One region of the Marmoricola sp. RAF53 genome, then DNA from elsewhere that is predicted to be linked to it. Evidence: predicted binding sites of a transcription regulator. Region 1 holds the regulator's gene; each other region holds the start of a gene.

What was found. The regulator LexA, encoded in region 1, represses DNA repair genes until DNA is damaged. The targets are predictions, from matches to a motif close to TCGAACANNTGTTCGA.
Region 2: AB4Y76_RS13170 (DUF222 domain-containing protein) is a predicted target of LexA. The motif match lies at 3,950-3,965, and genes of this name have one in related genera.
Region 3: recA (recombinase RecA) is a predicted target of LexA. The motif match lies at 1,869-1,884, and genes of this name have one in related genera.

What each region holds. Positions count from the first base shown of each region.
Region 1 covers NZ_JBFRDX010000004.1:9,514-19,758, reverse strand. The annotation lists gene AB4Y76_RS04240 (AraC family transcriptional regulator) at 1-904, opposite strand, end outside; gene AB4Y76_RS04235 (vitamin B12-dependent ribonucleotide reductase) at 1,154-4,033, opposite strand; gene nrdR (transcriptional regulator NrdR) at 4,147-4,632, opposite strand; gene AB4Y76_RS04225 (hypothetical protein) at 5,047-5,361, shown strand; gene AB4Y76_RS04220 (DUF3052 domain-containing protein) at 5,370-5,765, opposite strand; gene AB4Y76_RS04215 (lysoplasmalogenase) at 6,064-6,735, shown strand; gene AB4Y76_RS04210 (LysM peptidoglycan-binding domain-containing protein) at 6,933-7,295, opposite strand; gene lexA (transcriptional repressor LexA) at 7,577-8,350, shown strand; gene AB4Y76_RS04200 (MFS transporter) at 8,502-9,737, shown strand; gene AB4Y76_RS04195 (PfkB family carbohydrate kinase) at 9,776-10,245, shown strand, end outside.
Region 2 covers NZ_JBFRDX010000013.1:83,421-93,665, forward strand. The annotation lists gene AB4Y76_RS13155 (LuxR C-terminal-related transcriptional regulator) at 1-1,096, shown strand, start outside; gene AB4Y76_RS13160 (type 1 glutamine amidotransferase) at 1,080-1,778, opposite strand; gene AB4Y76_RS13165 (NAD(+) synthase) at 1,831-3,906, opposite strand; gene AB4Y76_RS13170 (DUF222 domain-containing protein) at 4,239-5,579, shown strand; gene AB4Y76_RS13175 (DUF1330 domain-containing protein) at 5,791-6,078, shown strand; gene AB4Y76_RS13180 (antibiotic biosynthesis monooxygenase family protein) at 6,080-6,403, shown strand; gene AB4Y76_RS13185 (GNAT family N-acetyltransferase) at 6,400-6,963, shown strand; gene panB (3-methyl-2-oxobutanoate hydroxymethyltransferase) at 7,067-7,948, shown strand; gene AB4Y76_RS13195 (class I SAM-dependent methyltransferase) at 7,951-8,604, shown strand; gene AB4Y76_RS13200 (PQQ-dependent sugar dehydrogenase) at 8,631-9,788, shown strand; gene AB4Y76_RS13205 (hypothetical protein) at 9,822-10,025, opposite strand; gene AB4Y76_RS13210 (hypothetical protein) at 10,091-10,245, opposite strand, start outside.
Region 3 covers NZ_JBFRDX010000017.1:21,852-32,096, reverse strand. The annotation lists gene AB4Y76_RS15225 (acyltransferase family protein) at 1-1,747, opposite strand, end outside; gene recA (recombinase RecA) at 2,026-3,072, shown strand; gene AB4Y76_RS15215 (regulatory protein RecX) at 3,110-3,634, shown strand; gene AB4Y76_RS15210 (nuclear transport factor 2 family protein) at 3,643-4,134, opposite strand; gene AB4Y76_RS15205 (GNAT family N-acetyltransferase) at 4,169-4,882, shown strand; gene AB4Y76_RS15200 (hotdog fold domain-containing protein) at 4,892-5,368, shown strand; gene AB4Y76_RS15195 (MMPL family transporter) at 5,462-8,461, shown strand; gene AB4Y76_RS15190 (MarR family winged helix-turn-helix transcriptional regulator) at 8,445-8,924, opposite strand; gene AB4Y76_RS15185 (glutamate-cysteine ligase family protein) at 8,980-9,945, shown strand; gene AB4Y76_RS15180 (hypothetical protein) at 9,942-10,245, shown strand, end outside.

The sequences.
Region 1 (10,245 bases):
GGACCGTCGCCGTCTCGGGATAGGACGCCAGCAGCGCCGCACGCGCATGGCGCAGGCGCACCCGCTTGAGGTAGGCCATCGGCGGCATGTCGAAGTCTCGCCTGAATCCGTACTGAAGTGCTCGCACGCTGAGGTGAACCTCCTGGGCCAGCCGGACCACGGTCCATTGATCCCCGGGAAGCTCCTCCAGCAGCTCCGCGGCGCGTGCCACTGCCCCGGCACCACCAGGAGGAGCCTCTCTGAGGAGGAGGTCGCGGAAGTTGTGTGGCTGGGTCAGCAGCAGGCCGTCGATGACGAGGCCTTCGAGGTGTCGAGCAACGCGCGACCGAGTCAGCAGGCCCTCCGGCTCATCGAGCTCCTGCTGCACCAGGTCGAGGACGGGCTGCCACAGCCGACTGACCTCGGTGCACAGGCCGCGGGCGAACACGAGCCGCGTGGGAAGGCTCCGCCCGAGCAGGTGTTCGAGCTCGCCCTCAAGAGCGGCTCGAGAAGCCATCAGGCAGAGGTGTCGTGCGTCGGTCGACCAGGTGAGCTGGGCCGGCTGGCCCGCGGGAAACACCGTCGCCTGACCCGTCGTGGTCAGGAGCGGGTCTTCGTTGCCGGACCGCGACGCGGCCCGTCCAGCGACGGTGACGTTGACATGGAAATCCGTGGCATCGGCGGTCTGGAGATGGACTGTCTGCCCATAGGACAGAAGGCCGGCAGTGACGTCACCGAGGCGCGCGCTGGTGAGATTCATGTCGATCTCAGCGCCGGCAGTCGTCAGCAGGCGGTGAGGAAGGTAAGCCTCGGTGATGATCTGCTGCGCCTCGTCGAAGTCACGGGTCTGCCTGTGGTGAGGCCGCCCTTCTGACGAAGTTTCAAGGCAGTGCGGTTTCACCGGCCGCGCCTGGGCGCTAGACATCGACAACTCTTTCCCATTCGGGGGCGTGCTTCACGACAATAATTGCATGGTGCCCTCATATTTCGTGCACCAACCGTTTGTACGCTATCGCTCCGGGACAAGCATGACGACGCCGTGACGCACGAAGCCCCTGGCTGGGCCTCCGAGATCGGAGGTTCCAGCCAGGGGCTTCGGCGTTGCCAAGAGCTCGCGGTTGCTACCGGAATGTCCCGCCGACCGCGTCAGCGGGACTTTCCGTGCCCGACGACATCAGCTGCAGCCCGAGGTGCTCCCGCACCCTTCGCACACGTAGCAGCTGCCAGCCGGCCGCATCTTCGTCCCGCAGGTCATGCAGAGCGGGGAGTCGACGGCGGTGCCGGTGATCTTCTCGAGGAGCTCGGCGCTGGTGTGGGCGACCTTGACCTCGGGTGCTGCCTTGGCTTCCGGCGTCTCGACGGGCTCGACGACCACTGCTTCGGCGGCGGGCTCGAGGGCGACGGCCTCGTGGGTGATGAGCTCCTCGGCTCCCCCGGTCTCCTCGACGGGCTCGTAGGAGCCGGTCTCGAGGTGGCGCTGGCGCTCCTCGGCGGAGTAGATGCCGAGCATGCTGCGCTCCTCGAAGGACATGTAGTCCAGCGCCAGGCGGCGGAAGACGTAGTCCATGAGGGACTGGGCCATCCGGATGTCCGGGTCGTCGGTCATGCCGGACGGCTCGAAGCGCAGGTTGGTGAACTTCGAGACGTAGGTCTCCAGCGGCACGCCGTACTGGAGGCCGATGCTGACCGCGATCGAGAAGGCGTCCATCACGCCGGCCAGGGTGGAGCCCTGCTTGCCGAGCTTGAGGAAGACCTCGCCGAGCTCGCCGTCGTCGTGCGCACCGGAGGTCATGTAGCCCTCGGCGCCGCCGACCGTGAACGACGTCGTGCGCGAAGCGCGGCTCTTCGGGAGGCGCTTGCGGAACGGCTTGGCGATCTCGACGACCTGGACGGCGGGGGCCTCGGCGACGGTCTCGCCCTGGTCCTTCTTCGCCGAGTCCGACTTGCCGTCGGAGAGCGGCTGGCCGACCTTGCAGTTGTCGCGGTAGACGGCCGTCGCCTTGAGGCCGAGCTTCCAGCTCTGCAGGTAGATGTCCTCGATCTCCTCGACGGTCGCCGTCTCCGGCAGGTTGACCGTCTTGCTGATCGCGCCGGACAGGAACGGCTGGGTGGCCGCCATCATCCGGACGTGGCCCATCGGCTTGAGCGCCCGGGCACCCATGGCGGTGTCGAAGACCTCGTAGTGCTCCGGCTTCAGGCCCGGAGCGTCGATGACGTGGCCGTTCTCGGCGATGAACTCGACGATCGCCTCGACCTTCTCCGAGTCGTAGCCGAGCTTGGTCAGCGCGCGCGGGATGGTCTGGTTGACGATCTGCATGGAGCCGCCGCCGACGAGCTTCTTGAACTTGACCAGCGAGAAGTCCGGCTCGATGCCGGTGGTGTCGCAGTCCATCATGAAGCCGATGGTGCCGGTGGGCGCGAGGACGCTGGCCTGCGCGTTGCGGAAGCCGTTCTTCTCGCCGACCTTGAGCACGTCGGCCCACGCCTTCGTGGCCAGCTTGTGCACCTGGCTGTCGGCCACCCCGAGGGTGCGGACGATGTCGTTGGCGGCCTGGTGCTTGCGCATGACCCGCTTGTGGGCCTCGGCGTTGCGGGCGTAGCCGGCGTACGGGCCGACGACGCCGGCGAGCTCCGCCGACCGCTTGTACGACGTACCGGTCATCAGCGAGGTGATCGTCGCCGCCATCGCGCGGCCGCCCTCGGAGTCGTACCCGAGGCCCATCGCCATCAGCAGGGCGCCGAGGTTGGCGTAGCCGATGCCGAGCTGGCGGTAGTCGACGGTGGTCTTGCCGATCGACTCGGTCGGGAAGTCCGCGAAGCAGATGGAGATGTCCATCGCGGTGATGATCAGCTCGACGGCCTTGGCGAACAGCGGCGCGTCGAAGGTGTCGTCGGGCTTGAGGAACTTGAGCAGGTTCAGCGACGCCAGGTTGCAGGAGGAGTTGTCGAGCGACATGTACTCCGAGCACGGGTTCGACGCGGTGATCCGGCCCGTCTCCGGGTTGGTGTGCCAGTCGTTGATGGTCGAGTCGTACTGGATGCCCGGGTCGGCGCACTCCCACGCGGCGGTGGCGATCTTGCGCCACAGGTCGCGGGCGTCGACGGTCTCGATGACCTCGCCGGTGCTGCGCGAGCGCAGGCCGAACTCGGTGCCGTCCTCGACCGCACGCATGAACTCGTCGGTGACGCGGACGGAGTTGTTGGCGTTCTGGTACTGCACGGAGGTGATGTCCGCGCCGCCGAGGTCCATGTCGAAGCCGGCGTCACGCAGCGCGCGGATCTTGTCCTCCTCGCGCGCCTTGGTCATCACGAACTCTTCGATGTCCGGGTGGTCGACGTCGAGGACGACCATCTTGGCCGCACGACGCGTGGCGCCGCCCGACTTGATGGTGCCCGCGGAGGCGTCCGCGCCGCGCATGAAGGAGACCGGGCCCGAGGCGGTGCCGCCCGAGGAGAGCAGCTCCTTGCTCGAGCGGATCCGGGAGAGGTTCAGGCCGGCACCGGAGCCGCCCTTGAAGATGAAGCCCTCTTCCTTGTACCAGTTCAGGATCGAGTCCATCGAGTCGTCGACGGCGAGGATGAAGCACGCGGACACCTGCTGGGGAGAGGCGGTGCCGACGTTGAACCAGACCGGGGAGTTGAACGAGAAGTACTGGTGCACCAGCAGCCAGGTGAGCTCGTGCTCGAAGAGCTCGGCGTCCTTGACCGAGGCGAAGTAGCCGTGGTCCTCGCCGCCCTTGCGGTAGGTCTTCACGACCCGGTCGACCAGCTGGCGCAGGCTCCACTCGCGGGCGTCGGTGCCGACGGCCCCGCGGAAGTACTTGGTGGTGACGATGGTGGAGGCGTTGACGCTCCAGAAGTCGGGGAACTCGACTCCGCGCTGCTCGAAGACGGACTCGCCGGTCTTCCAGTTGGTCTGGACGACGTCGCGACGCTCCCAGGTGATCTCGTCGTACGGGTGCACGCCCTCGGTGCTGAAGACCCGCTCGATCTTCAGGCCCTTGGTGGTACGCCGCGATCCGGCCTTCGCGGCCCCGCTCGCCGTCTCGGTCATGCTTGGTTCCCCTTCGTTCGTCGTCGAACTGGCTGGTTGTGTGCTTCTCGTTGCTCTGCTGGTCGCCCGGAGGGAAGCGGCTTCCCCACCACACCCCTCCGGGCAGCTTGTGGTCAGCCCGTGGGCTGAGGCTGCTTCGCGGCGGCCTGATCGGCACGCTCGGCGCGCAGCATCGCGATCTCGGTCTCGAAGTCGTCGGCCGACTCGAAGGCGCGGTAGACGCTGGCGAACCGGAGGTACGCGACCTCGTCGAGCTCACGCAGCGGGCTGAGGATGGCGAGTCCGACCTCGTGAGCCGGGACCTCGGCCCAGCCCCCGGCACGGAGGCTGTCCTCGACGGTCTGCCCCAGGCGAGCCAGGTCGTCCTCGGAGACCGGGCGTCCCTTGAGGGCCTTGCGGACCCCGGAGACTGCCTTGTCCCGGTTGAACGGTTCGCTGGCCCCGCTCCGCTTCAGGACCGTGAGCTGCATCTGCTCGACGGTGGTGAAGCGCTTCTCGCACGACGGGCAGGTACGCCGCCGGCGGATCGCGGAGCCGTCCTCGGCCACCCGGGAGTCGAGGACCCGGGTGTCGGTGCTCCGGCAGAAGGGACAGTGCATCGCAGGCCTCCTCTCGAGGGCGGCTCTCTAGGAGAGAACCTGTGGCTAGGGCTGTGGATTCCGGTGGAAAACCGCCTCTTTCTGTGTACAGAGGCCCGGTTCCTGTGGAACTAGATGTGGATAACTACATCCGTGTAACTACTAGATGTAGGGGTAACCGTACGCCTGGCGTGTGGCCCACGCAACACCGGGGTAGGAAAACTTCTCGGCCATCCTCGCCTCCTCGTAAACGTGCAGGTCAGGGCCCTGATCTGGTCCTCTGATCGGCGTGTCGCCCACTCTTCCAGGGGCCACCGACAGTTCCTCGAAACGGGCTTTTGAGCGGGAACCGGACAGGTGTCGGCCGCAGCGTTCTCGGGTGTGATCTGCGGTGCGGTCCCGACTCACCTCGCGACATCGGCCAGAATGTCCGCCGTGGGCAAGCACACGGGCGAACCGGCACCGGTCGACCGCGGCGCCCTGCGCCAACGGTTCCTCCGCCTCGCCGCCGGCATGACCGTGACGATCGTGGCCTGGGGCTACCTGGTCTGGGCGGCCATCGACTTCGGCGGCCAGGCCCGCAACGGGGAATCGCTGGCCTGGGTGTTCCTGGTGATGGCCACCCTCGGCGCCACCGCGTGCCTGTTCATGTGCCTGATCCTCGGCGGCAAGCTGATGGCGATCCTGCGCGGCGACGTCGCGCCGGACCGGCCGAGCACGCCGCCGGGTGGTCGGCGGGCGAAGCGCTGACCGTCGGGTCAGGTCCGATCCGCGAGCCGGCGTACGAACTTGAGGCCGGACCACACCTCGTCGATCGCGCACACCTTCACGTCGACCATGCCCGCGTCGAGGCCGACCCGGCGGACCAGGTTCTCGTCGAGGTCGGTCTCGTAGCCGAGCTTGCGAGCGGCCTTCTTCGGCCAGCAGACCCAGATCATCCCGGCCTGCTCGGTCCGCTCGATCAGCTCGGGCATCCGGCGGGCGAGGGTGCGCTGCTCGGTGTGGAAGGTGAGGGTCAGCGCCGCCTGCTTCGGGAGCCGGATCGTGGTCGGCGCCTCGAGGGTGAAGCCGGCCGGCGGCTTGTCGAGGAAGACCGTCACCCCGTCCTTGACGCCGAGCTTCTTCTCCAGCGGCGTTCCTGAGTACCCGGCCATGCACGGACGTTATCCACAGATCGCCGGTCGGGCGTAGCGGCGCCGGGCTCCTTCCGCGCAGACTTCCCGGGTCGCTGCACCTCGGGCTCGGAGGGGACGAATGTCCGGTACGCCGCCATGGTTGCGCTGGCGCTGCTGGCGGGTGCGGCGCCCACACGGAACCAGGGCGCACCGGAGAGTCCGTCGGCTGACCCTCCGAGGCAGGGACATCGCTCCCCCGCCTCCGGACCCGGAGGCGGGGGCGCATCTCCTGCCGGAGTCGGAGGCGTCCGGACCCGGTCGCGGCTAGATTCAGCGCGTGCTCACCTCGACCAAGCTCAAGCTCGCCTACGCGGGCCTCGCGATCGCCGACTCCCTGCTCTCCGGATCGGCCAACCCGAACGCGCACCGCGCCCGGGCGCTCACCAAGCCGCTGCTGATGCCGACGCTGGCCGCCTCGCTGGCCACGAACCCGAACGCGGCGAAGTCCCCGCTCCGGACCAGCACGCTGATCGCCCAGGCGGGCGGCTGGGGCGGCGACGTCCTGCTCATGGGCCACAGCACCCAGACGTTCGCCGCGGGGAGCGGGTCGTTCGCGCTCGGCCACGCGGCCTACATCACCGGCTTCCGGAGGAACCGGGCCGCGACCCCGCAGCCCGGCCCGAAGGCCGTCGCCGCGCTCTGGGCGGTCACCGCGCCCGGGATGATCGTCGGCGCCGCCAAGCAGGACAAGACGCTCGGCGCGACGATCGCCGGCTACTCCGCCGTCCTGGCCAGCACGGTCGCCGCCGCCACCCAGCTCGACCCGGCGATGCCGAAGGCGGCACGCCGGCTCAGCATCCTCGGCGCCACCCTGTTCATGATCTCCGACGGGATCCTCGGCACCCGGAAGTTCCTGCTGAAGAACCCTCCCCCGCAGCTCGAGACGGCCGTGATGGCGACGTACACGGGGGCGCAGTTCCTGCTCAGCGAGGGCGCGGCGCGGGCCTGAGGGATAGGGGTTGGTGCGGCCTGAGGTTTCGAGACGGTCGCTGCGCGACCTCCTCAACCACCGACGGTGGGCAACGCGAAAGGGCGGCACCCTTCCCGGTGCCGCCCTCGCGCTTCCCACACATGCTGGACGGCCGGGGTCGAGGCGGCCGTCGAGCTATTCAGTTGTGCCTCTCCGGTTCGGAGCCGGCGAGGGGTTCAGGAGATCGGCACGGCGATCTTCTGGCCGACCTGGAGGCCGGCGCTGGGCAGCGAGTTCAGCTGCTGGATGTGGTGGACCATCTCGCGGACCTTGCCGGGCTCGGCGATCCGGCCGGCGATGTCGTAGAGGGTGTCGCCGGGCTCGACCTCGACGACCCGGACCGACTCCTGCGTCCCGGAGTCGTGGGTCGCGGTCGCCCAGCCGCCGAAGGCGACCATCACCGCGAACGCGCACGCCAGGAAGGTCAGGAGGACCACGATCCGGCCGCGACGGGTCAGCTTCACCGTCGACGTGCGCGCGAGGCGCGGCGCGATGGCCGGGCCGGAGACGAATGCGGGGGAAATGCTCAGCGTGCTCATGGTCCTACCTCCTGGGGAAGCCCCGGCCCCATCTCCTGTTGATGCGGGACCGGGAAGGTTGTGTGACCCCTTCTCGTTGTCGAGCGATGTCTATCGAGAGCCACCGACAATCTCTGTCGGCGCCGCTCGACCAGACGTTCGATCGAACACGTGTACGAAGTTAGAGCAGGTGTTCGAACGGTGTCAAGAACATATGTTCGAACAGCGTGTCGGGTCGTGGGCGACACGCCCGTTCGAACATGTGTTTGAACTCGGCCCCCGGTTGGGTCTACGGTCCCTCTATGGCGACTGACGAGAGCGGACCCGAGAGCGGAACCGACAGCGGCAGCGAGACCCGCGGTGGCGGCCTGGGCTCGGTGAGCGAGCTCCCCGACGCTCCGCCGGACGCGACCGGCCTCACCCCGCGACAGAAGCGGATCCTCGCGGTGCTGCGCGACGCGATCGAGCAGCGCGGCTATCCGCCGAGCATCCGCGAGATCGGCGAGCTGGTCGGTCTGGCCAGCTCCTCCAGCGTCGCCCACCAGCTGCGGGTCCTGGAGCAGAAGGGCTTCATCCGCCGCGACCCCAACCGGCCGCGCGCCCTGGAGGTCTTCCTCCCCGAGCTGATGGCGGCCCGCAAGGCGATCTCCAGCGCGGACGACTCCGACATCGACGTCACCGGCATCGGCGACGCCGTCCCGGACGCCACGCACGTGCCGCTGGTGGGCCGGATCGCCGCCGGTGGCCCGATCCTCGCCGAGGAGCGCGTCGAGGAGATCTTCCCGCTGCCGAAGACGCTGGTCGGCGAGGGCACCCTGTTCATGCTCGAGGTCGCCGGTGACTCGATGATCGACGCCGCGATCTGCAACGGCGACTACGTCGTGGTCCGGCAGGCGCAGACCGCGGAGAACGGCGACATCGTGGCCGCGCTGCTCGACGGCGAGGCCACCGTGAAGACGTTCAAGCGCAAGGACGGCCAGGTCTGGCTCATGCCGCACAACCCGGCGTACGAGCCGATCGACGGCAACAACGCCTCCATCCTCGGCATCGTCACGGCGGTGCTGCGGAAGGTCTGAGGGCGGGTACGAGGGCCGGTGGAGCTTCCCCCACCGGCCCTCGTCGCGTTCTCGACACAGGGGCCCGGGGCGAAAATCCACGTGCCCGCGGTCGTGCCGGCGACGTAGATTGCGGGGGTTCGCCCGACCCGCAGGAGCATCTTTCTTGAACGTGCAGCCGCTGACCAGGCACGGCATCCCGACCGACCCGAACTTGAGGATCCTCGCCGTCGGGACGCTGGTCAGCCGGGGCGGCAGCGGCGCGCTGGTCACCACGTTCGCGCTCTACTTCACCCGGATCGTCGGCCTGGAACCGGCCCAGGTCGGCCTGGCGCTGAGCGCCGGGGCCCTGGTCGGGATGTTCTCCCAGGTCCCCGTCGGCCACCTCGGCGACGTCCGCGGCCCGCGCGAGGTGATGCGGCTGTTCACGGTCCTGGCCGGATTCGGCTCGCTGGGCCTGCTGTTCGTCGACCAGTTCTGGGGCCTGGTCGCGGTGATGGCGTACACGACCGGGATGGAGGCCGGCGGCAACGCGGTCCGCAACGGCTACATCGCCCGGATCGCGACCGGCGGGCAGGGCGTCCTCTTCAAGGCGTACCTGCGCGCGGTCACCAACGTGTCGATGGCGCTCGGCGCGCTGCTCGGCGGTCTCGCACTGGCGGTCGACACCGGCTGGGCCTACAAGTCGGTCTTCGTCCTCGACGCGGTCTGCACGATCGGCACCGGCCTGCTCTTCTCGCTGCTGCCCCACCTGGCGCCGAGCCCGCGCACCGAGGGCGAGCCGCGGCTCGGCGTCCTCCGCGACACCCCGTACGTCGTCGCGACCGCCCTGTCCGGCATCGTCGCGATGCACTTCATCGTGATGGAGGTCGGCATCCCGCTCTGGATCAGTGAGCACACCACGGCCCCGACCTCGATGGTCGCGGTTCTGCTGGTCCTCAACACCGTCTCGGTCGCCCTCTTCCAGGTCCGGCTCGCCCGTGGCGCCGACGACGTGACCAGCGCCGCCGCGGCGATGGTGCGCGGCGGGGTCTGGATCGCCGCCGGGTTCGCGGTGATCGCGCTCTCCGACGGACCCGGACAGGTCGTCGCGGTGGCGCTGCTCATCGTCGGATCGTCGGTGCACGTCGTCGGCGAGATGATCACCAGCGGCGGCCAGTGGGGCGTCTCGATGGGGCTCGCACCGACCGAGCGGCAGGGCCAGTACCAGGGCTTCGCCGGGCTCGGCTTCAGCCTGGCCAATGTGGTCGCGCCGACCATGATCACGGTGCTCTGCATCGAGTGGGGCCGGCCGGGCTGGTTCGTGATGGGCGGCCTGATCCTCGGCGCCGCGGCCGCGCTCAAGCCGGTCAGCGCCTGGGCGCTGGCGACCCGGGAGCGGTACGGCGCGGCGACCGCGACCGGCTAGGGACGGCGCCTGGGGAGGCGCCTGGGTAGCCTGCTCGGGTGAGCGAGGTGGTGGTGGTCGGGGGCATCAACCTGGACACCCTCGCGCGCGTGCTGGAGCCCGTCGTCCCGGCGACGAGCAACCCCGGGCGCACCGTGACCGCGCCGGGCGGGGTCGGACGCAACGTCGCCGAGAACCTGGCCCGACTGGGCAGCCCGGTCCGGCTGGCCGGCGCGGTCGGCTGCGACCACGCCGGCGACCTGCTGCTGGGCGGGCTGGCCGACCTCGGCGTGGACGCCTCCCGGGTACGGCGCCGTACGGACCTGGCGACCGGTACCTACACGGCCACCCTGGACGCGGACGGCAGCCTGGTCGTCGGCGTCGCCGACATGGCCGCCACCGACTCCGTCTCTCCCGACGATCTCGACGCCGACCTGCTCGACGGGGCGTCCTGGCTCGTGCTCGACGGCAACCTGCGCACCGGGACGGTGGCGCACTGCCTGGGCCTGGCCGCGGCGGCCGGGGTCCC
Region 2 (10,245 bases), on a different contig from region 1:
CGTCCTGCGCGACGTCGAGGTCGTGTCGCGGGCCGGGCTGGAGCTGGAGCCCTTCCTGGACGAGGCGCTGACCTCGATCCAACGGGCGGTCCCCCACCTCGGCGCCTGCGTCGGCACGGTCGACCCGAGCACGCTGCTGCTCACCGGCACGCTGAAGTTCGGCGACCTGCACGGGCAGGACAGCCACGACCACGAGTGGGGCCTGATCGAGTACGGCGAGTGGGAGGACACCACCTTCATCGAGCTCGCGCACCGCGCCGTCCCCTCGACCGCCGTCCGCTCGGTCGACCCCGGGTCCTACCGGCTCAACGAGTTCATGGTGCCGCGCTACGGGTACACCGACGAGATCCGCACGGTGCTGCGCGACCACGGCCAGGTGTGGGGCGCGATCGCGATGTTCCGGGCCGACGGGCAGCCCGCCTTCGACGACCACGACGTCGAGCTGCTCTCCGCGCTGTCCGAAACCATGTCGGTCGGCATGCGGCTCGGTCTGCTCTGCCGACTGGCCGAGGTTCCCGAGGTCCCGCCGACCGGTCCCGCGGTGGTGATGGTCGACTCCGCGAACCGCATCGTGCAGCGCAGCACCGGGGCGGAGCACCGGCTCGACCAGCTCAAGATCGCCGACCACCAGACCGAGCCGACCGGCATCCTCGCCGCGCTCGTCGGCTCCGCCCGGCGCTACGCCCGCGGCGAGACGACCCAGCCGCCGCGCTGCCGGGTGCGCAGCCGCGACGGGATCTGGCTGGTGCTGCACGCCAGCCCGATGACCGCGCGGGACGGCGGCGCCGGCGACGTCGTGATCACCATCGAGGAGGCCAGGCCGCCGGAGATCGTGCCGCTCGTGGTCGCCGCCTTCGACCTGACCGAGCGCGAGCGCGCCGTCACCGAGCGGGTCCTCCAGGGGCTCGACACCAAGGAGATCGCGGCGTCGTTGCACCTGTCGGCGTACACGGTGCAGGACCACCTGAAGTCGGTCTTCGAGAAGGCCTCGGTGCGGAGCCGGCGCGAGCTGATCGCCCGGGTCTACTTCGACCAGTACGTCCCGCGGATGGGCACCGACATCGGACCGGACGGCTGGTTCACGACGGCCGGCTGACGCACAGCCGCGCGAACGCCGTCGCGACCGGCCGCCAGGCCGCCAGCAGGGCGTCCCGCTCCGCGGCGAACGCGGCCAGGAAGTCCGCGACGTCCACGCCGTCCTCCTCCGCCCAGGTCGCCAGCACCACCTCGTCGACCTCGGGGTGCGACTGGATCCCCCAGGCGCGGTCGGCGAAGCGCAGCGCCTGGACCTCGCCGCCGGGAGCGGTGGCCAGCACCGTGGCCGCCGGCGGCGGGGCGAGGACGACGTCGTCGTTCCAGTGCGCGACGCGGGCCGGTCGCGCCGCGAACACCGGGTCCGCCGCCGCGGCCTCGGACCAGTCGACCGCGAGCAGGCCGCGCTGGGTTCCGGCCGGGTTGACCGCCACACCTCCGCCGAGCGCGTCCGCGACGATCTGGTGCCCGAGGCAGATCCCGAGCACCGGCACTCCCCCGGCGACCGCCGCCCGCACCAGCTCCTTGGTCGGGCCCAGCCAGGGAGTGGCCTGCTCGTCGGTGGCGTTCATCGAGCCGCCGAGGACGAGCAGGCCGGCATGTCCGGCCAGGTCGGCGGGCAGGACGTCACCCCGGTAGGGCCGGCGGAGGTCGAGCACGACGCCCGCCGCCTCGATCCAGGTGCCGAACCAGGCCGGGGGGCAGTCGTCCTGGTGCTGGACGACGAGGACCGGGCGGCTCGTCACTTCTCCGGGCTCACTTCTCAGGGCTCACTTCTCCGGGCTCACTTCTCAGGGCTCACTTCTCAGGAACGTGCTCGAGGTCAGCCAGCCAGGCCCGGGCATTCGCGTCCGACGGCATCCGCCAGTCACCGCGCGGCGACAGCGATCCACCTGCGGCGACCTTGGGCCCGTTGGGCAGCGCCGAGCGCTTGAACTGGCTGAACCCGAAGAACCGGTTCACGAAGACGCCGAGCCACTTCTTGATCGTGGGCAGGTCGTAGCCGATCCGACGCGCCTCCGGGAAGCCCGGCGGCCACGCGCCCGCGTCGGGTTCGGACCAGGCGTGCCGGGCCAGGAAGGCGATCTTGCTCGGCCGGAACCCGTGCCGCAGCACGTAGTAGAGCGTGAAGTCCTGGAGCGCGTAGGGGCCCACGCTGGCCTCGGTGCTCTGCGGGACCTCGCCCTCCCGCGTCGGGATCAGCTCCGGGGTGATCTCCTGCTCGACGATCTCGGTGAGCACGTCGTCGACGTCGGAGCCCTCGCCGTGCTCGTCGCGGAACTGTCCGCTGCTGACCACCCAGCGGATCAGGTGCTGGATGAGCGTCTTCGGCACCCCGGTGTTCACCGCGTAGTGCGACATCTGGTCGCCGACGCCGTACGTGCACCAGCCGAGCGCCAGCTCGGAGAGGTCGCCGGTGCCGAGCACGATCCCGCCGCGGTGGTTGGCGATCCGGAACAGGTAGTCCGTCCGCAGCCCGGCCTGGACGTTCTCGAAGGTGACGTCGTAGACGTCCTCGCCCTCGGCGCTGTGCTCATCCATGAACGGGTGGTCGAGGTCCGCGAGCATCTGCCTCGCGGCGGGCCGGATGTCGAGCTCCTCGAAGGAGACGCCGAGCGCCTTGCAGAGCCGGGTCGCGTTGCTCTTGGTGTAGTCGCTCGTCGCGAAGCCCGGCATCGTGTAGGCGAGGATGTCGCTGCGCGGCCGGCCGAGCCGGTCCAGCGCCTTCGCCGCGACGATCAGCGCGTGCGTCGAGTCCAGACCCCCGCTGACGCCGATGACGATCTTCGGCTGCCCGATGGAGCGGAGCCGCTGCTCCAGGCCGGAGACCTGGATGTTGTACGCCTCGTAGCAGTCCAGAGCCAGCCGTGCCGGGTCGTCGGGCACGAACGGGAACCGGTCGACGCTACGGAGCAGGCCGATGTCGCCCGTCGGCGGGTCGAGGGTGAAAGCGACCCGGCGGTGCGAGTCGGTGCCCTGTCCCTCGAACCTCCGGTTGTCCTCGAAGGTCCCCTGCCGCAGCCGCTCCTGGCGGATCCGGTCGAGGTCGACGTCGACCACGCAGCGGCGCGCGCCTTCCGGGAACCGCTCGGTCTCCCCCAGGAGGTCGCCGCACTCGTAGACCATCGTCTGGCCGTCCCAGGAGAGATCGGTGCTCGACTCCCCCTCCCCGGCCGCGGCGTAGACGTAGGCGGCCAGGCAGCGCGCGCTCGCACTGCGCACCAGCAGCCGCCGGTCCTCGGCGCGTGCCACGGTGATCGGCGAACCGGACAGGTTGGCGAGCACGCTCGCGCCCGCGAGCGCCGCCGAGGCGCTCGGCGGGATCGGCACCCACATGTCCTCGCAGATCTCGACGTGCAGGGCGAGTCCGGGAACGTCGTCAGCCTCGAAGATCAGGTCCGGACCGAACGGGTAGTACTCGCCGAGCAGCTCGATACCTTCGCCGAACTCGTGCGAGCCGGACGCGTAGTGGCGGGCCTCGTAGAACTCCCGGTAGGTCGGCAGGTGGCCCTTCGGCACGACACCGAGGACCCGGCCGCGGTGCACCACGACCGCGCAGTTGTAGAGCCGGTTGCCCTTGAGCAGCGGCGCCCCGACCACCAGCACCGGACCGAGGTCCTCGCTCGCCGCGACGATCTGCTCGATCGCCGCCCCGACGGCCTCGATGACCACGTCCTGCATCACCAGGTCGTCGATCGCGTACCCGGTCAGGCAGAGCTCCGGGAAGACCGCGACCGCGACCCCGTCGTCGTGGCACGCCCGGGCCTGCTCGAGCACGCTCGCGGCGTTGGTCACAGGGTCGGCGATGGCCACGGGGATCGTGCACGCGGCGACCCGCGCGAACCCGTGCGCGTAACAGGAGTCGAAGTCCACCCCACCAGTCTCCCGGATCGGGCGAGAAAAGGTCGAGCGCGGGCCGAACCGGTGGTTGAGGAGGTCGCGCAGCGACCGTCTCGAAACCCACCCGCCGGTGGTTGAGGAGGTCGCGCAGCGACCYTCTCGAAACCCACCCGCCGGTGGTTGAGGAGGTCGCGCAGCGACCATCTCGAAACCCACCCGCCGGTGGTTGAGGAGGTCGCGCAGCGACCATCTCGAAACCCACCCGCCGGTGGTTGAGGAGGTCGCGCAGCGACCGTCTCGAAACCGCTTGTGGACAAGCCGATTCCAGAACCGAAACTGTCGGTGCCGATCCGTAGATTCCTCCCATGACCTCGGGTACGACGGACGCCGCCGCTGTGCTGGCGTCTGCGCGCCGACACCGGTCGGAGGCCGACGCGGCGGAGGTCCGTCTCTTCCTCGACGCGCTCGCCTGGGCTCACGCCCACACCGTGGAGGACGCCTCGGACTGTGCGACCTGGGGTGACTCCCCGATCCCGCTGGCCGGGGAAGGCGCACCGCTGGTCAGCGAGTTCTGCGTCACCGAACTTGCCGCCGCGTTGGGCATGTCCGATCACGCCGGCCGCGCGCTGATCGCCTCTGCTCTGGAGATCGCCCACCGGCTGCCCCGGATCTTCCACCGCGTCCAGACCGGCACCCTGCAGGTCTGGCGCGCCCGCCGCATCGCCGAACGCACCCTCGCCCTGTCCCCCGAGGCGGCGCTGCACGTCGACCGGTACCTCGCCCGCACCGCCCACCGCATCGGGCTGGCCGCCACCGAGCGGTTGATCGACGAAGCCATCGCGACCCACATGCCCGACCACGCCCGTCAGCTCGCCGAACAAGCCGCCGACCAGCGCCACGTCCGCATCGACCACCAGCAGGTCTCCTTCGCCGGCACCAGCCTGTTCGGCGGCGAACTCGACCTCGTCGACGCCCAAGACCTCGACACCCGACTCTCCGTCGACGCCGCCGACCTCAAGGAATGGGGCTGCGACCTCCCCCTCGACGTGCGCCGCGCGATGGCGCTGGGCAACCTCGCCCGCGGCGAAACCCCACTCCCGACAGCCCCCGCGAACCGGGCCCGGAGCGAGGAACCGGTCGTCGAGCAGCGGTCGTCGAGCCTGTCGAGACGGCGCGAGGAAGACAGGGCCCGGGCCACAAGCCGACCCATCACCCTCTACCTCCACCTCGATCCCCGCAACCCGTTCGGAAGTCTGGAGAACCGCGGCCCGCACCTGATCACGCGCGAGCAGATCGAGCAGTGGCTCAACGCCCCCGGAGCCCAGATCACGATCCGCCCGGTCCTCGACCTCAACCAAGAGGTCTCCACGCAGGCGTACGAGCCGACCGACCGGATCCGCGAACACGTCATCCTGCGCGATCGCACGTGTGTGTTCCCGTACTGCACCCGGCGAGCCCGCGCCTGCGACCTCGACCACATCGAGCCCTACGACCCCGACGGCCCGAAGAACCAGACCCGCACCTCGAATCTGGCCGCGCTCTGTCGCCACCACCATCGGCTCAAGACCCACGGCGGCTGGCGCTACCAAGCCGAACGACCCGGCGCCTACCGCTGGCGCTCACCGCTCGGCTACACCTACCTCCGCGACCAAACCGGCACGAGACAGCTCACCCCTCGACCCGTCGACCCACCCGGCATCTGTTGACGCCTCGCACCCGGTCAGGATTGCCGCTTCGCCTGGTGCCGTTCCTTGAGCTCGCCCACCCGCACTGCGTGCGTGGACGTGAGCGCCCGCGCCTCGTCCTCGGTCAACCGCACCACGACGGACGTGCCCGTCGGCCGGGGAGATCAGGCTGCGCGCGGATGCGCTCCGGACCCAGGCGTCCACGACGAACACCTCCTGGCACGATGACCCCATGACTGCGTACTGGGTGAGCGTGTACCGCGACATCAGCGACGACGACAAGATGGCCGCCTACGCCCGGCTCGCGGCGCCCGCGCTGACCGGGGCCGGCGGCCGGTTCATCGCCCGCGGGCTGCCCGAGCAGACCTACGAGGCCGGCGAATCGGGCCGTGTCGTGCTCATCGAGTTCGACTCCGTCGAGGCCGCCCGGGCCGCGCACGACAGCGCGCCGTACCAGGAGGCGCTGGCCGCGCTGGACGGCGCCGCGGTCCGCGACATCCGGATCGTCCCCGGCGCCTGACGTGACCGGCATCGCCGCGCTGCCGGAGCCGCCGTACACGGCGGTCATCTTCAGCAACCTGCGCACCGAGGGCGACCAGGGGTACGCCGTCATGGGCGCCCGGATGCAGGAGCTCGCGAAGGCGCAGCCCGGCTACCTCGGCTACGAGTCGGCCCGCGACGCCGACGGGTTCGGCATCACCGTCTCCTACTGGGCCGACGACCACGCCGCACGCGCCTGGAAGCAGGTGCACGAGCACGCGATCGCGCAGCAGCGCGGCCGCGAGGTCTGGTACGCCGACTACCAGGTCCGGGTCGCCACCGTCGGTCGCGCCTACGGCCCGTGACCCCTCCGGCGACGCCGCCCGTCCTCCGCACCGAACGCCTCGTCCTGCGCCAGTGGCGCGAGCAGGACCGGGACCCGTTCGCGGCGCTGAACGCGGATCCCCGGGTGATGGAGTTCTTCCCGGCGTGTCCGACGCGCGCGGAGTCCGACGCGCTCATCGACCGGCACCGCGCGCTGCTGGCGGCCGGTGAGCCCGGCCTGTTCGCGGTCGAGGTCGCCGCGACCGGCACGTTCATCGGCTTCGTCGGTCTCGCCGTCCCGCGGTTCGAGGCGGCGTTCACCCCGTGCGTGGAGATCGGCTGGCGGCTGGCCCGCGACGCCTGGGGGCACGGTTACGCCTCCGAGGCGGCCCGGACGGTCCTCACCCACGCCTTCGAGGACCTCGGCCTGCCCGAGGTCGTCTCGTTCACCGCCGCGGTCAACCTGCGCTCCCGCGCCGTGATGGAACGGATCGGCCTGACCCGGGACCCGGCCGACGACTTCGACCACCCGCTGCTGGCGCCGGACAGCCCACTGCTGCGGCACGTGCTCTACCGCGGCAGGAGATCGGCCCAGCCGTGAGCAGCGCCACACGGGCGAACCGCGCAGAACGGGTCTAGCGTTGATCCCGGTCCGGGGACTCCGTCAGGGAGCCTCGAGAGCGAACACACGAAGGAGCTCGACGATGAGCGAGAGCAGCAACCCCGAGGTCGCGGCGCCGTACGGCACCGGCGCGGCCCGGAAGGACGGATCGGCACCGGAGGCGACGCCCCGGAAGCGGATCCGCACGCACCACCTGCGCGAGATGAAGGAGCGCGGCGAGAAGTTCGCCATGCTCACGGCCTACGACATGTACACCGCCGCCACCTTCGACGACGCGGGCATCGAGGTCCTCCTCGTCGGCGACAGCGCGTCGAACAACGTCCTCGGCAACGAGACCTCGCTGCCGATCACGGTCGAGGAGCTGATCCCGCTGACCCGGGCCGTCGCCCGGTCGGCGCACCACGCGCTGGTCGTCGGCGACCTGCCGTTCGGGTCCTACCAGCGCTCGCCGGAGCAGGCCTACGACACCGCGGTCCGGTTCATGAAGGAGGGCGGCGCGCACTGCGTGAAGCTCGAGGGCGGTCGCGAGATGACCGGTCAGATCGAGCTGCTCACCCACGGCGGCGTCCCGGTGATGGCGCACATCGGCTTCACCCCGCAGAGCGAGCACGCCCTCGGCGGCTACCGGGTCCAGGGCCGCGGCGACGCCGCGCAGCGGATCCTCGCCGACGCCAAGGCGGTCGAGGCCGCGGGCGCGTTCGCGGTCGTCATGGAGATGGTCCCCGGCGACGTCGCCGCGCAGGTGACCCGCGAGCTCAGCATCCCGACGATCGGGATCGGCGCCGGCAACGGCTGCGACGGCCAGGTCCTCGTCTGGCAGGACGCGTTCGGCCTGCGCACCGGCAAGATGGCCCGCTTCGTGAAGCAGTACGCCGACCTGCACAGCGTCCTCAAGGGCGCCGCCGAGGCGTACGCCGCCGACGTGAAGGCCGGCACCTTCCCCGGTCCGGAGCACACGTTCTGAGCATGGCCGACCACCCGCACGGCCAGTCGGAGGACGCCGACATGTTCGGCCAGGCGACCTGGGACGCCCGCTACGGCGGACCGGACCGGGTCTGGAGCGGGAACCCGAACCCGCGCCTGGTCGAGCAGGTCGCCGACCTGCCCGCCGGTGACGCCCTCGACGTCGGTGCCGGCGAGGGCGCCGACGTCGTCTGGCTGGCCCGCCGCGGCTGGCGGGTGACCGCCCTCGACGTGTCCCCGGTCGGGCTCGGACTCGTCGCCGAGCACGCCGCCGAGTCGGGCGTCGCCGACCTGGTCACCACGGTGCACCACGACCTCCTCGACGAGGCTCCCCTGCCCGGCGGCTTCGACCTGGTCTCGGCGCAGTTCGTGCACCCGCCCCTCGACCGGTTCGACGCGGTGTTCCGTGCGATCGGCGCCGCGGTCCGGCCCGGCGGCACCCTGCTGGTCGTCGGCCACCACCCCGACGACCACACCACCGGGCTGCGTTCCGGGCACGGGCACGGCGCCCTGCTCTTCACCCCCGAGAAGGTCGTCGCGGCACTCGACCCGGACGAGTGGGAGGTCGTGCTCGCCGAGGCGCAGACCCGGCCCTCGCACCGGCCGGACGGACCGGCCACGGCGACGGACTCGGTGGTGCGTGCCGTCCGGCGATGACCAACGTCGAGGCGTACCGTCGGAGGATGCGCCGTCCCGTCGCTCTCGCGGTCCTGACCTGCTCGCTCGCCCTGGTCGCCAGCCTCCTCGCCACCGCTCCCGGGGTGGGCGCACCCGCCGGACCCGGCCGCGCGGCGGCGTACCCGGCCCTCCGGGTGACCACGCAGGTCCCGGGGCTGCAACAGCCCTGGGACGTGCAGGTGCTGCCCGGCCCGCGCTACCTGGTCACCGAACGGGACAGCCGGCGGCTGCTGATCCGGTTCCACGGCAGGACCCACCGGGTCCGGTTCCCGTCGGGCCGGGTGTGGACCTCCGGGGAGACCGGGCTGATGTCGGTCGCCGTCGACCCGCGGTTCCGGAAGAACCGGCGGATCTACACCTGCCAGGGCGCGACGACCGCCACCGGGCACGACGTCCGGATCGTCGCCTGGCGGATGAACGCGCGCTACACCGCGGTCCGGAGGGCGCGCTTGCTGCTCACCGGACTGCCCGCGTCCTCCGGTCGGCACGGCGGCTGCCGGCTGCTGATCGCCCGCAGCGGCGCGCTCCTCGTCGGCACCGGCGACGCGGCCGTGTCCGGCAACCCGCAGAACCTGGACTCGCTCGGCGGCAAGGTGCTCCGCCTCAACCGGATGACCGGGCGGCCGTGGCCCGGCAACCCGTTCGCCTCGTCGTCCTCGCTGCGCCGCCGGTACGTGCTCAACTACGGCCACCGCAACGTCCAGGGGCTCGCCCAGCGTGCCGACGGGACCGTCTGGTCGGTCGAGCACGGGCCGGACCGCGACGACGAGATCAACCTGGTCACCTCGGGTGGCAACTACGGCTGGGCGCCCGGCCCGGGCTACGACGAGTCCGTGCCGATGACCGACTTCGGCCTGCCCGGACCGCAGGTCGCGGCCCGGTGGAGCTCGGGGTTCCCGACGCTCGCCACCTCCGGCGCGGCCTGGGTGCACGGCAGCAGGTGGGGCTCGTACGACGGCACCCTCGCGGTCGCGGCCCTCAAGGCCGGCCGGCTGATGTTCTTCCGGTTCAGCGCGAACGGCACGTTCCGGTCGATGCGCACCCCGCCGGCCCTGACGCGCTTCGGGCGGCTGCGCTCGGTCACCCGGGCTCCCAACGGGGACCTGCTGGTCACGACCGCGAACGGCAGCGGCGACCGGGTCCTGCGGGTCTCACCGCGCTGACGCGACGGGGCCTCGCGGGCCTCGAACCCGGGCCTACCGCCAGGCGAGCACGAAGCCGGCGTACACGACGAGCGAGAGCACGCCGAGGACGAGCACCCGGGTCGGCTTGGTCATGAACGAGCGGCAGGCCAGCACGAACAGCACCGACCAGATCACGAACTGCGGCACCGCGCCCGCGGCGCCGTACAGCGGCCAGGTGCCGAAGACCAGGAACAGGCTGGAGACCAGCAGCACCATCCCGACGAAGGAGTTCCGGTAGGCCCGGATGTCCTGACCCAGGGCGGGCGGCCGCTCGCCGGTGCTCAGCTCTCACCCTTCTTGGGCTCGTTCCACTTCGGGTCGTTGTCCCACTCCTCGTTGCGCTGGGCGACCTTCTCCAGCGCGTGCGCGGCCTCGTCGGCGGTGGCGTAGGGCCCGAGCCGGTCGGCGTTCTTGCACCCCTCGCGCGGCTCGACGG
Region 3 (10,245 bases), on a different contig from region 1:
CGCCGTCGTCCCCGCGGAGCTCCTTGCCGGTCTTCGGGTCCGCGATGGCGGTCTGGGTGTAGCCGGTGGTGATGATCCGGTCCGGGTGGATCCGGGCGATGTTCCGGTAGGCCCAGGTCCGCCAGCGGTCGCACTCGCGGTAGCGGCGGGACCCGTCGTTGCGCCAGGCAGGGGTGTCGATCGGCGGGCAGCCGGTCTTGAGGAAGACGACGACCTTCCAGCCGGCCTCGTCGGCCAGGCGCACGATCGGCGCGGTCCACATCCCGATGTGGGAGTCGCCGAAGAGCACCAGGGTGCGGGCCGCGTCGGTGTCGCCCATCGAGCAGATGTCGTGCCGGGTCGCCTGGGTGCTGGCCCAGCAGTGGTCCGGGAGCCGCCAGTTGGCGTTCTTGAGCTGGAGCGGCGACGGGGTGAGCCGCGACGGCAGGCTGGTCCGCGCGGTCGAGCGGGACGCGGCGCGGGTGACGGCGAGCTGGACCTCGGCGGCCTGGGCCGCGGCCGCGGCGGCGCGCGCCTGGGCGGACTGCACGGCCGCCTGCGAGCTGCTCGGGGCGGCCCTCTCGGCCGGGTCCAGCACCGGGTGCGTCGCCGTCGCCGTCGTGGTCCCGACCTGGGTCCCGACCACGGTCACGCCGACCAGGACGAACGCGACGGCCGCCGGCCAGAGCGCCAGCGCGCGGGCGCGGCCGCGCTGCCAGAACTCGGCGGAGCGGAACGGCGTCTCCACCCAGCGGTAGCTGATGGCGGCCAGGGTGATCGCCAGCGCGACCAGGGCGGCCCGACGTGTCGGGGTCTGCTCGTGGCCGGTCGCCATCACCGGGATCACCAGGAGCGGCCAGTGCACCAGGTACAGCGAGTAGGAGATGTCGCCGAGCTTGCGCATCGGCGCGCGGTCGAGCAGCCAGCTCGCGCCGTACGGCGTGGGCCGGATGCCGCCGGCCAGGACCAGGACGGTGCCCACGACCGGGACGAGGGCCGCACGGCCGGGGAAGACCGTCGTGCTGGTGTAGGCCAGGCACGACCACGCGATCATCGCGACGCCGACCCAGGAGAGCAGCGACAGGAAGCCGCGGGTGAGCTGGCGCAGGTGGTGCGCCAGCAGCGCCAGCAGTGCGCCGGCGCCGAGCTCCCAGACCCGGGTGAGGGTCGAGAAGTACGCCGACGTCGGGTCGGCCGTGCTCTGCAGCACGCACCAGGCCAGCGAGACGCCGCAGATCGCGGAGAGGGTGAACCCGAGCGCGCGCAGCGGCCGCCGCCGGGCCAGCACGAGGACCACCGCGACCAGCGCCGGCCACAGGACGTAGAACTGCTCCTCCACCGAGAGCGACCAGAAGTGCTGGACCGGGGAGACGAAGCCGTCCGAGGCGAAGTAGTCGGTGCCGGAGCGGGCCGCGTTGATGTTCTCGCCGAAGAACGCGGCCCAGGTGACGTCGCGCAGGACCTGGTCGAGCCGGATGTAGCCGAAGGCGAACCAGGACGCGATCGTGATGCCGACCAGGGTGACCGCGGCCGCCGGCAGGATCCGCCGCGCTCGGCGGGCGTAGAAGTCGGTGAGCGAGATCCGGCCCTCGCGGCGGACGCCGCGGACCAGGATCCCGGTGATGAGGAACCCGGAGACGACGAAGAAGACATCCACGCCGACGTAGCCGCCGGCCAGCTGCGTGACGCCGGCGTGGCTCAGCACGACCGCACCGACGGCGAGGGCCCGGAGGCCCTGGATGTCGCCGCGGCGTGCAGGAGGGGTCACCGTCCCACCCTAAGGAGCGGGTCCGGTACGTCCGGATCCGGCACGCGGGGGAGGACCCGGTTTCGCCGTCGGACCGGTCACGTCCGCCGGTCCGCGACACGCGGGGGCCCCGATGTCGCGGTCGAACACATGTTCGTACTACGGTTGGTCCACAGGCAGGCACCACCGCCCGTTCTCCCCAGGCCGACGCCGGCTCGGACCGAGTGTCGGTGGCCGCACCTAGCGTCTGCGGGACAGACAGAGCTGCAGGACCGGACCTCGAAGACAGGACGAAGGACATGGCTGGAACGGACAAGGACAAGGCCCTCGACATGGCGCTCGCCACCATCGAGAAGAACTACGGCAAGGGCTCGGTGATGCGGCTGGGTGACGAGACCCGCGCACCGCTCGAGGTGATCCCGACCGGCGCCATCGCCCTCGACATCGCCCTCGGCCTCGGCGGCCTGCCGCGCGGCCGCGTGGTGGAGATCTACGGTCCGGAGTCCTCCGGAAAGACGACGGTCGCCCTGCACGCGGTGGCCAGCGCCCAGGCCGCCGGCGGCATCGTGGCCTTCATCGACGCCGAGCACGCGCTCGACCCGGAGTACGCCAAGGCGCTCGGCGTCGACACGGACGCGCTGCTGGTCTCCCAGCCCGACAGCGGCGAGCAGGCCCTCGAGATCGCGGACATGCTGATCCGCTCCGGCGCGCTCGACCTGATCGTCATCGACTCGGTGGCCGCGCTGGTGCCCCGGGCCGAGATCGAGGGCGAGATGGGTGACAGCCACGTCGGCCTCCAGGCGCGACTGATGAGCCAGGCGCTCCGCAAGATGACCGGTGCGCTCAACAACTCCAAGACGACCGCGATCTTCATCAACCAGCTCCGCGAGAAGATCGGCGTGATGTTCGGTTCGCCGGAGACCACCACCGGTGGCCGGGCGCTGAAGTTCTACTCCTCGGTGCGTCTCGACGTGCGCCGGATCGAGACCCTCAAGGACGGCACCGACATGGTCGGCAACCGGACCCGGGTCAAGGTCGTGAAGAACAAGGTCGCGCCGCCGTTCAAGCAGGCCGAGTTCGACATCATGTACGGCAAGGGCATCTCCCGCGAAGGTGGCCTCATCGACGTCGGTGTCGAGCAGGGCCTGGTCCGCAAGGCGGGTGCCTGGTTCACCTACGAGGGCGACCAGCTCGGCCAGGGCAAGGAGAACGCACGCAACTTCCTCCGCGACAACCCGGACCTGGCCAACGAGCTGGAGAAGCGGATCCTGGAGAAGCTCGGCATCGGCCCGACCCTGGACGCCCCGGCGGAGAAGGTCATCGACCCCGACGGCATCGACTTCTGACCCCCTGGTCGTCGAGCCTGTCGAGACGGAGTGAGTAGTGAAGCAACCTGACCCCGACCCCGACCCCGACCCCGACCCGGAGTCGGTCGGCCGCAAGATCCTGCTCGACCAGCTCACCGGACGTGCCCGCAGTCGGGCCGATCTGGCGAAGAAGCTCGCGCAGCGCAACGTCCCGGACGACGTTGCGCTGCGCCTGCTCGACCGGTTCGAGGAGGTCGGGCTGATCGACGACGCGGCCTTCGCCCGGGACTGGGTCGCCGAGCGACAGAACGGTCGCGGTCTGGCCCGGCGGGCGCTCGCCCAGGAGCTCCGCCGCAAGGGCATCGAGGACGAGGTCGCCCGGGAGGTCCTGGACGACGTCGACGTCGAGGAGGAGGTCGAGGTGGCGCGGGCGCAGGTGCGCCGCAAGCTCCGCTCGATGCGCGGCCTCGACGAGGAGGTGGCGGTGCGTCGCCTCGTCGGCATGCTCGCCCGCAAGGGGCACTCCAGCGGCGTCGCGTTCCGGGTCGTGCGCGAGGAGCTGGGGGCCGACCTGGTCGACCCGGAGCACTCCGGACTCTGAGCCCTGGGTCAGCCGCCGAGGATCTTGAGAAACTTCTGCCCGACCTCGCTGAGCGTGCCGTGCGCGTCGGCGACCCGGCACCACTCCAGGGTCATGTCCGCGAACTTCTGCGGGTTGTAGATGTCCTCCTCGCGGATGAGGTTGCCCTCGTCGTCGAAGGTCAGGATGGTGATGTTCGAGGCCTCGTGGACCGAGCCGTCGCCGGGGTCGCGCATGATGTTGCGGATGTCGCAGATGACGCGATTGGTCGGCGGGTCGAGGACGTACCAGGCGGGCGGGAAGCCGGTCATCTCGCTGCCCGGGAACGTCGTCATCGTCTTGATGATCCACGGCCGGATCTCCTCCCGGCCGTTGAATTCCCCGTAGGCGTGCTCGGAGTACGTCGCGTCCTCGGTGAACATGTCGGCGAATGCCGACCAGTCGCCGGTCTCGACGATCTCGGCCACCTGGTCCAGGTACCGGTCGAACGCAGACTGCAACATGTTCTCGTTTTCGGTCACGGCGCCATCAAACCATCCACGGCAGACTGAGGGAATGGAGTTCGAGGTTCTGCGGGCGCAGGTGCGCGCCGGGGAGTCGTGGGCGGAGGCCGGCGACCGGTTGGCGCCGCACGACTCGCACAGCCCGGTCCTGGCGGTCGACCTGTCGTCGGACCCGCTGCGCTTCCGGCACGACGAGGGGAACCGCCTCTCGATCCGCCCGATGACGCCGGGCGACTTCCCGGACGTGGTGCGCTGGGTGAACGAACCGCACGTGGCCCGGTGGTGGGACGAGCACCGCACCCCCGAGCAGGTCGAGGCGTACTACGGGCCGGCGCTGCGCGGCGAGGACCCGACCCGGATGTGGGTGTGGGAGGTCAACGGCCGCTCGGTCGGCTTCAGCCAGGACTACCGGATCAGCGACCACCCGGACTACGCGCTGCTGAGCGCGCGGCCGGATGCGATCGGCTTCGACTACGCCGTCGGGGAACCGGCGTTCGTCGGGCGGGGGATCGGGACCAGCCTGCTGTGGGTGTTCCTGCGCGACATCGTCTGGCCGGCGTACGCGGGGGTCCGGGAGTTCTTCGCGGCTCCGGACCACCGCAACGCCGCCTCGCTGCGGGTGCTCGCCAAGCTCGGCTTCACCGAGGGGCTCTGGTTCGACGAGCCGGCCGGGGCCGGCCGGGTCGACACCGTGGTCGGGTGCTCGCTCGATGTGGCGCAGGTCATGGGGATCCAGGGGTCGACCCGGCTAGTTACCGGGAAGTAACATCGGCCCATGGCCAATGTCGCTGACTTGTACAAGAAGACCACCTCGTTCCCGGTCGTCGGGCCGCTCGTGGGGGACCGGCTCTTCTCCCTCGCGTTCGCGCAGAAGGCGCCGTACTTCGCGAGCATCCGGCCGCGCTTCACCGTGGTGGAGCCGAACCACGCCGAGCTCGTGATCCCGAAGCGCCGGGCGGTGCAGAACCACCTCGGCACCGTGCACGCGATCGCGCTCTGCAACGGCCTCGAGGCGGCGATGGGAGCCCTGGCCGAGTCCACGATCCCGAGGAACAAGCGGTGGATCCCCAAGGGGATGGACATCACCTACACCGCCAAGGCGACCTCGGACATCACCTGCATCGCCGAGACCGACCCCGAGCAGTGGACCGGCGACGACCCCGACCTCCCGGTCCGGGTCAAGGGCGTCCGCGACGACGGCACCGTGGTCATCGAAGGTGTCATCAAGCTCTGGGTGACCGAGAAGAAGTAGCCGTGCGCGCTCCGACGGGTGCGACGAGCGTCACGGTCCCTCTCCTCCCGGAGTAGGACGCCGACCAAGCATCTGCTCGGGACCATGGTCGGCATGAGTCCTGAAGGTCGCGAGTCCGCGTCGCTCGCCCGGCTGGCGCGGTTCGTCATCGACCACGCCGTCTGGGTGATCGGCGCCTGGCTGCTGTTCGCCGCGGCGCTGAACGTCCTGGTCCCGCAGATCGAGGCGGTCGTCGCCAAGGACAGCACCCCCTTCGTCCCGGAGTCCGCGCCGTCGCTGCGCGCGGTCAAGGACATGGACACCACCTTCGGCAACGGCAAGAGCCGGAGCTTCATCGTGCTCGTCGCCGCCCGCGAGGGCGGGCTCACCGCCGCCGACAAGAAGTACGTCGTCACGCTCGCCGACCGGCTCCGGGCCGACACGAAGCACGTCACCTACGTCCAGGACGTCCGCGAACCCACCCTGCGGGCGGCGCTGACCAGCAAGGACGGCGAGGCGGTCTACTTCCAGATCGGCCTGGCCGGCTACACCGGAGCTCCCACCTCGGTCGGCCAGGTCGAGGCGGTCCGCGACGACGCGAAGGCCGGGAAGCCCGCCGGGCTCGAGGTCAAGGTGACCGGCGCCTCGGCGACCATCACCGACATGGTGGTCGAGGTCGAGAGCTCGATCGTCAAGATCACCGCGGTGACACTCATCCTGATCGCCCTGATCCTGATGCTGATCTACCGCTCGGTGGCGGTCACGGCGTTCGTCCTCGGCGTCATCGGGCTCGCCCTGGGGGTGGCCCGGGGCGCGGTCGCTCTGCTCGCAGACCACCACGTCTTCGACGCCTCGACCTTCACCGGGTCGTTCCTCACCGCGATCGTGCTCGGCGCGACCACCGACTACGCGATCTTCCTGATCAGCCGCTACCACGAGCAGCGCCGCCGCGGGGTCGAGCCGCGGGAGGCCGCTCGGGTCGCGGCGTCCCGGGTCTCCGGGGTGATCATCGGCTCCGCGCTCACCGTGGTCCTGGCCAACGCCTGCCTGGCGCTGGCCCACGTCGGCCTCTTCCGCACCACCGGTCCGGCGATCGCCGTGAGCATCCTGCTCGCGCTCGGGATCTCGCTGACCCTGACGCCCCCGCTGCTGGCCCTTCTCGGCGAGCGCGGCCTGATGGAGCCCCGTCCGCGGCCGGCGACCGAGGGGGTCTGGGACCGCTGGGGCCGCCGGGTCGTCGCCCGACCCGGCCTGGCGCTGGCGGCCGGCCTGGTCCCGCTGGTCCTGCTCGCCGCCTTCTTCCCGCTCTTCAAGCCGAGCTACGACGAGCGCCGGGTCCAGCCGGGCGACACCGAGAGCAACGACGGGTACGCGCTGATGGACGCGCACTACCCGGTCAACGAGGCGCTGCCCGACTTCGTGCTGGTCACCGCCGACCACGACCTCCGCAACAGCCGCGACCTCGCCGCCCTGGAGCAGGCCGCGGCGGCCGTCTCCCGGGTTCCCGGGGTCGGGTCGGTCCGGGCGGTGACCCGGCCGACCGGGACCACGATCACCGAGGCCTCGGTCGGGTACCAGGCCGGGATCGTCGGCGGTCGCCTCGGCCAGGCGAAGGACCAGCTGGGTGCCGGCAGGAAGGACTCGGCGCGGCTCGTCGACGGGGCAGGTCGGCTCGCCGACGGAGCCGACCGGCTGGCAGCGGGCGCGGACGCCGCGGCCTCCGGCGCCGACAAGGTGCTCGCCGGGGTCCGCACCCTGCACGGCGGGCTGGAACAGCTCGCCGACGGCAGCGACGACGCGGTCACCGGAAGCGCCCGGCTCCGCGCCGGCGCCCGTGCCCTCGCCGACGGGCTGGACAGCGCGGTCGCGCAGACCCAGGTCGCCGTCGACGGGCTCGGCCTGGCGCACCAAGCGCTCACCAAGAGCCTGACCTGCGGGCTGGACGCCTACTGCAAGGGGGCCCGCGACGGCATCAAGCAGATCTACGTCGGCGAGCGCGACCAGCTCGTCCCGGGTCTGCGCGAGGCGGCCGCCGGCGCCCGCCGGCTGGCCGACGGGACCGCGGACCTGCAGAGCGGGCTGCGGCAGGTCCGGGCCGGCCTGAACGCCGCCGAGGCCGGCGCGAACCGGCTCCGCGAGGGCCAGCAGGCGCTCGCCTCCGGGCTCGACGGGCTCGCCTCGGGCAGCGACCGGGTCGCCGACGCGGGCTCCCAGGTCGCCGGCGGGACCCGGCGGCTGACGGGCGCGGTCGGCCGTCTCGAGTCCGGGCTCGGCTCCGCGGCGGCGTACCTGAACAGCACCGCGAGGGCGACCAGTGCGCCGGGCCTCAGCGGCTTCTACCTGCCGCCGAGCGCGATGAAGGACCAGCGGTTCGCCCTCGCCAGCGGCGCCTACCTGTCCGCCGACGGGAGGGTCGCGCGGATGATCGTGCTGGGCGACACCAATGCGTTCGGGCACCGGGCGGCGGCACGCAGCGGCGAGATCGCCGGCACCGTCCGGGAGGCTTTCGACGGCACCGCGCTGGCGGGCAGCACGGTCGCGATCACCGGCATGGCGGCCACGAACGCCGACATCCAGGAGCTGTCCGCGGACGACTTCCGGCTGGTCGCGATCGTCGCCCTCATCGCGGTCTTCCTGGTCCTGCTGCTGCTCATCCGCAGCCTGATGGCGGCGCTCTTCCTGCTCGGCTCGGTGGTGCTCTCGTACGTCGCGACGATGGGCCTGGCGATCCTGGTCTGGCAGCTGGTGCTGGGCACCCCGATCGAGTGGACGGTGGCGTGCATCGCGTTCGTGCTGCTGGTCGCCGTCGGCGCCGACTACAACCTGCTGCTCATCAAGCGGATGCACGAGGAGGCGCCGGACGGCTCCCGCTCCGGCATCGCCCGCGCGGTCGGCCTGACCGGTGGCGTGATCACCGCGGCGGGCGTCATCTTCGCGGCCAGCCTGTTCGCGATGATGGCCGGCAGCGTGGTCACGCTGGTCCAGCTCGGCTTCACCGTCGGGCTCGGCCTGCTGATCGACACCTTCGTGGTCCGCACCCTGGTGGTCCCGGCGTTCGCGGCGCTGGTCGGGCCGCGGCTGTGGTGGCCGTCGCGGGTCAGTCCAGCGGACTGACCCCTGCCGGCGGCCTGTCCTCGGTGAGCACCTGGTAGAGCCGGGAGAGCACCCGCCGCGCGGTCGCGTAGTCCTCCGCGCCGATCTCCTGGCTGAACCGCTCCTCGAGCTCGAGGATGTGCTCGAAGCCGCGTTGTCCCTGGGCGAGGCCGGCCTCGGTCCAGATGACCAGCTTGGCCCGTCGGTCGGCGGGGTCCGGCACCATCTCGACCAGGCCGGCCTCGGCCATGTCACGGATGACCTCGCCCATCGACTGCCGGGTGATCCCGGCCTGCTCGGCCATCCGCGCCGCTCGGCTGCCGTCCGCGTCGAGGGTCGCGAAGACGTAGTTGTAAGCCGACTTCGACGGGAACCCCTGGCGTGCGGCCTCGTCGACCATGTCCTGCTGCAGCTCGCGGTTGAGCCGGTGGACGAGCGCGATCAGCGGGACGAAGTCCGGGGACGGCGTACGGGGGGTTGACATCCGTAAGGAAACCTTCCAATAATCGTAAGGAGTCCTTACGTTATCAGGAGCAGCCATGAACCGTCGCCACCTCCACCGGCACGTCGCCCGGCTGTTCGCGCCGGCCGCGGTCACCACCCGGGTCGGGATCGAGCAGGAGCTCTTCGCGATGGACCTGGTCAGCGGCGGCAGCGTCGATCCCGACCGGGTCCGGTCCGCGGTCGCCGGCCGCTCCTACGCCCGTTGGATCGGCTTCGAGCCCGGGGGACAGGTCGAGCTGAGCCTGCCGGCCGTCGACGACTCCGCCGCCGCCGTCGCCGGTCTCGCCCGGGTCACCGCGGCCCTGGCCGCCGACCTGCTCGCCCGCGGGATCGTGCTGGACGCCCGGCCGGTCCGCGCCACCGCACCGGCCACACCCCGCTACCTGCGCTCACCCCGGTACGACGCCATGGAGGCGCACTTCGACACCGTCGGCCCGGCCGGGCGCCGGATGATGCGGGCGACCGCCTCGACCCAGGTCTGCCTGGACTGGTGGCCGGGAGCGGCCGGGCTGGAGCAGTGGCGGGTCCTGCTGCTCGCCGGGCCGTTCCTGGCCGCCGCGACCGCGCGCGGCATTGGACCTGACGGTCGGCTCGCCACCTGGCTGGCGGTCGACCCTTCCCGGACCGCTTTCGACGACCGGCTCCTGCACGGTGAGGACCCGGTGGCGGCGTACGCGGGTTTCGCCGCGGGTGCCGGCCGGTTCGTCGGCGGGGGAGCAGCCGGGCACCTGAGCACGCTCTTCCCGCCGGTGCGCCCACGCGGCCGCTACCTGGAGATCCGGTTCCCGGACGCCCGTCCGTCCACCTGCGTCGCAGCGCTGGTCGACGGGCTCGCCGGCCTGCTGTACGACGACGCCCGCCGCCGCCGCGCGCTGGCCGACCTCGCCCCCGAGGAGCACCGCCTCGCCGACCACTGGGCCGCCGCGGCCGCCGGGACCGGCGACGTCGACCGCGGCCGGGCTCTCCTCGGCGGCGCCCGGACCGAGGAGGTGGCGGCGTGAAGGCACTCTTCGTCGTCGACCCGCTGGACTCGCTCGACCCCGCGGTCGACGCCTCGGTCGGTCTCATGCTCGCCGCGCAGCGCCACGGCCTGGAGGTCTGGGTCTGCGGTCCGGAGCAGCTCCGGGCCGCCGACGGCCGGGTCCTCGGGGCGGCACGACCGGTCGAGGTCGACGAACCCCGGACGGCCCGGGGCCCGCGCTGGGACGTGCCGCGGGACTGGTGCCGGTCCGGGCCGGACGCGCTGCTCGACGTCGCCGCCGAGTTCGCCCAGGTGCACCTCCGGATCGACCCGCCCGTCG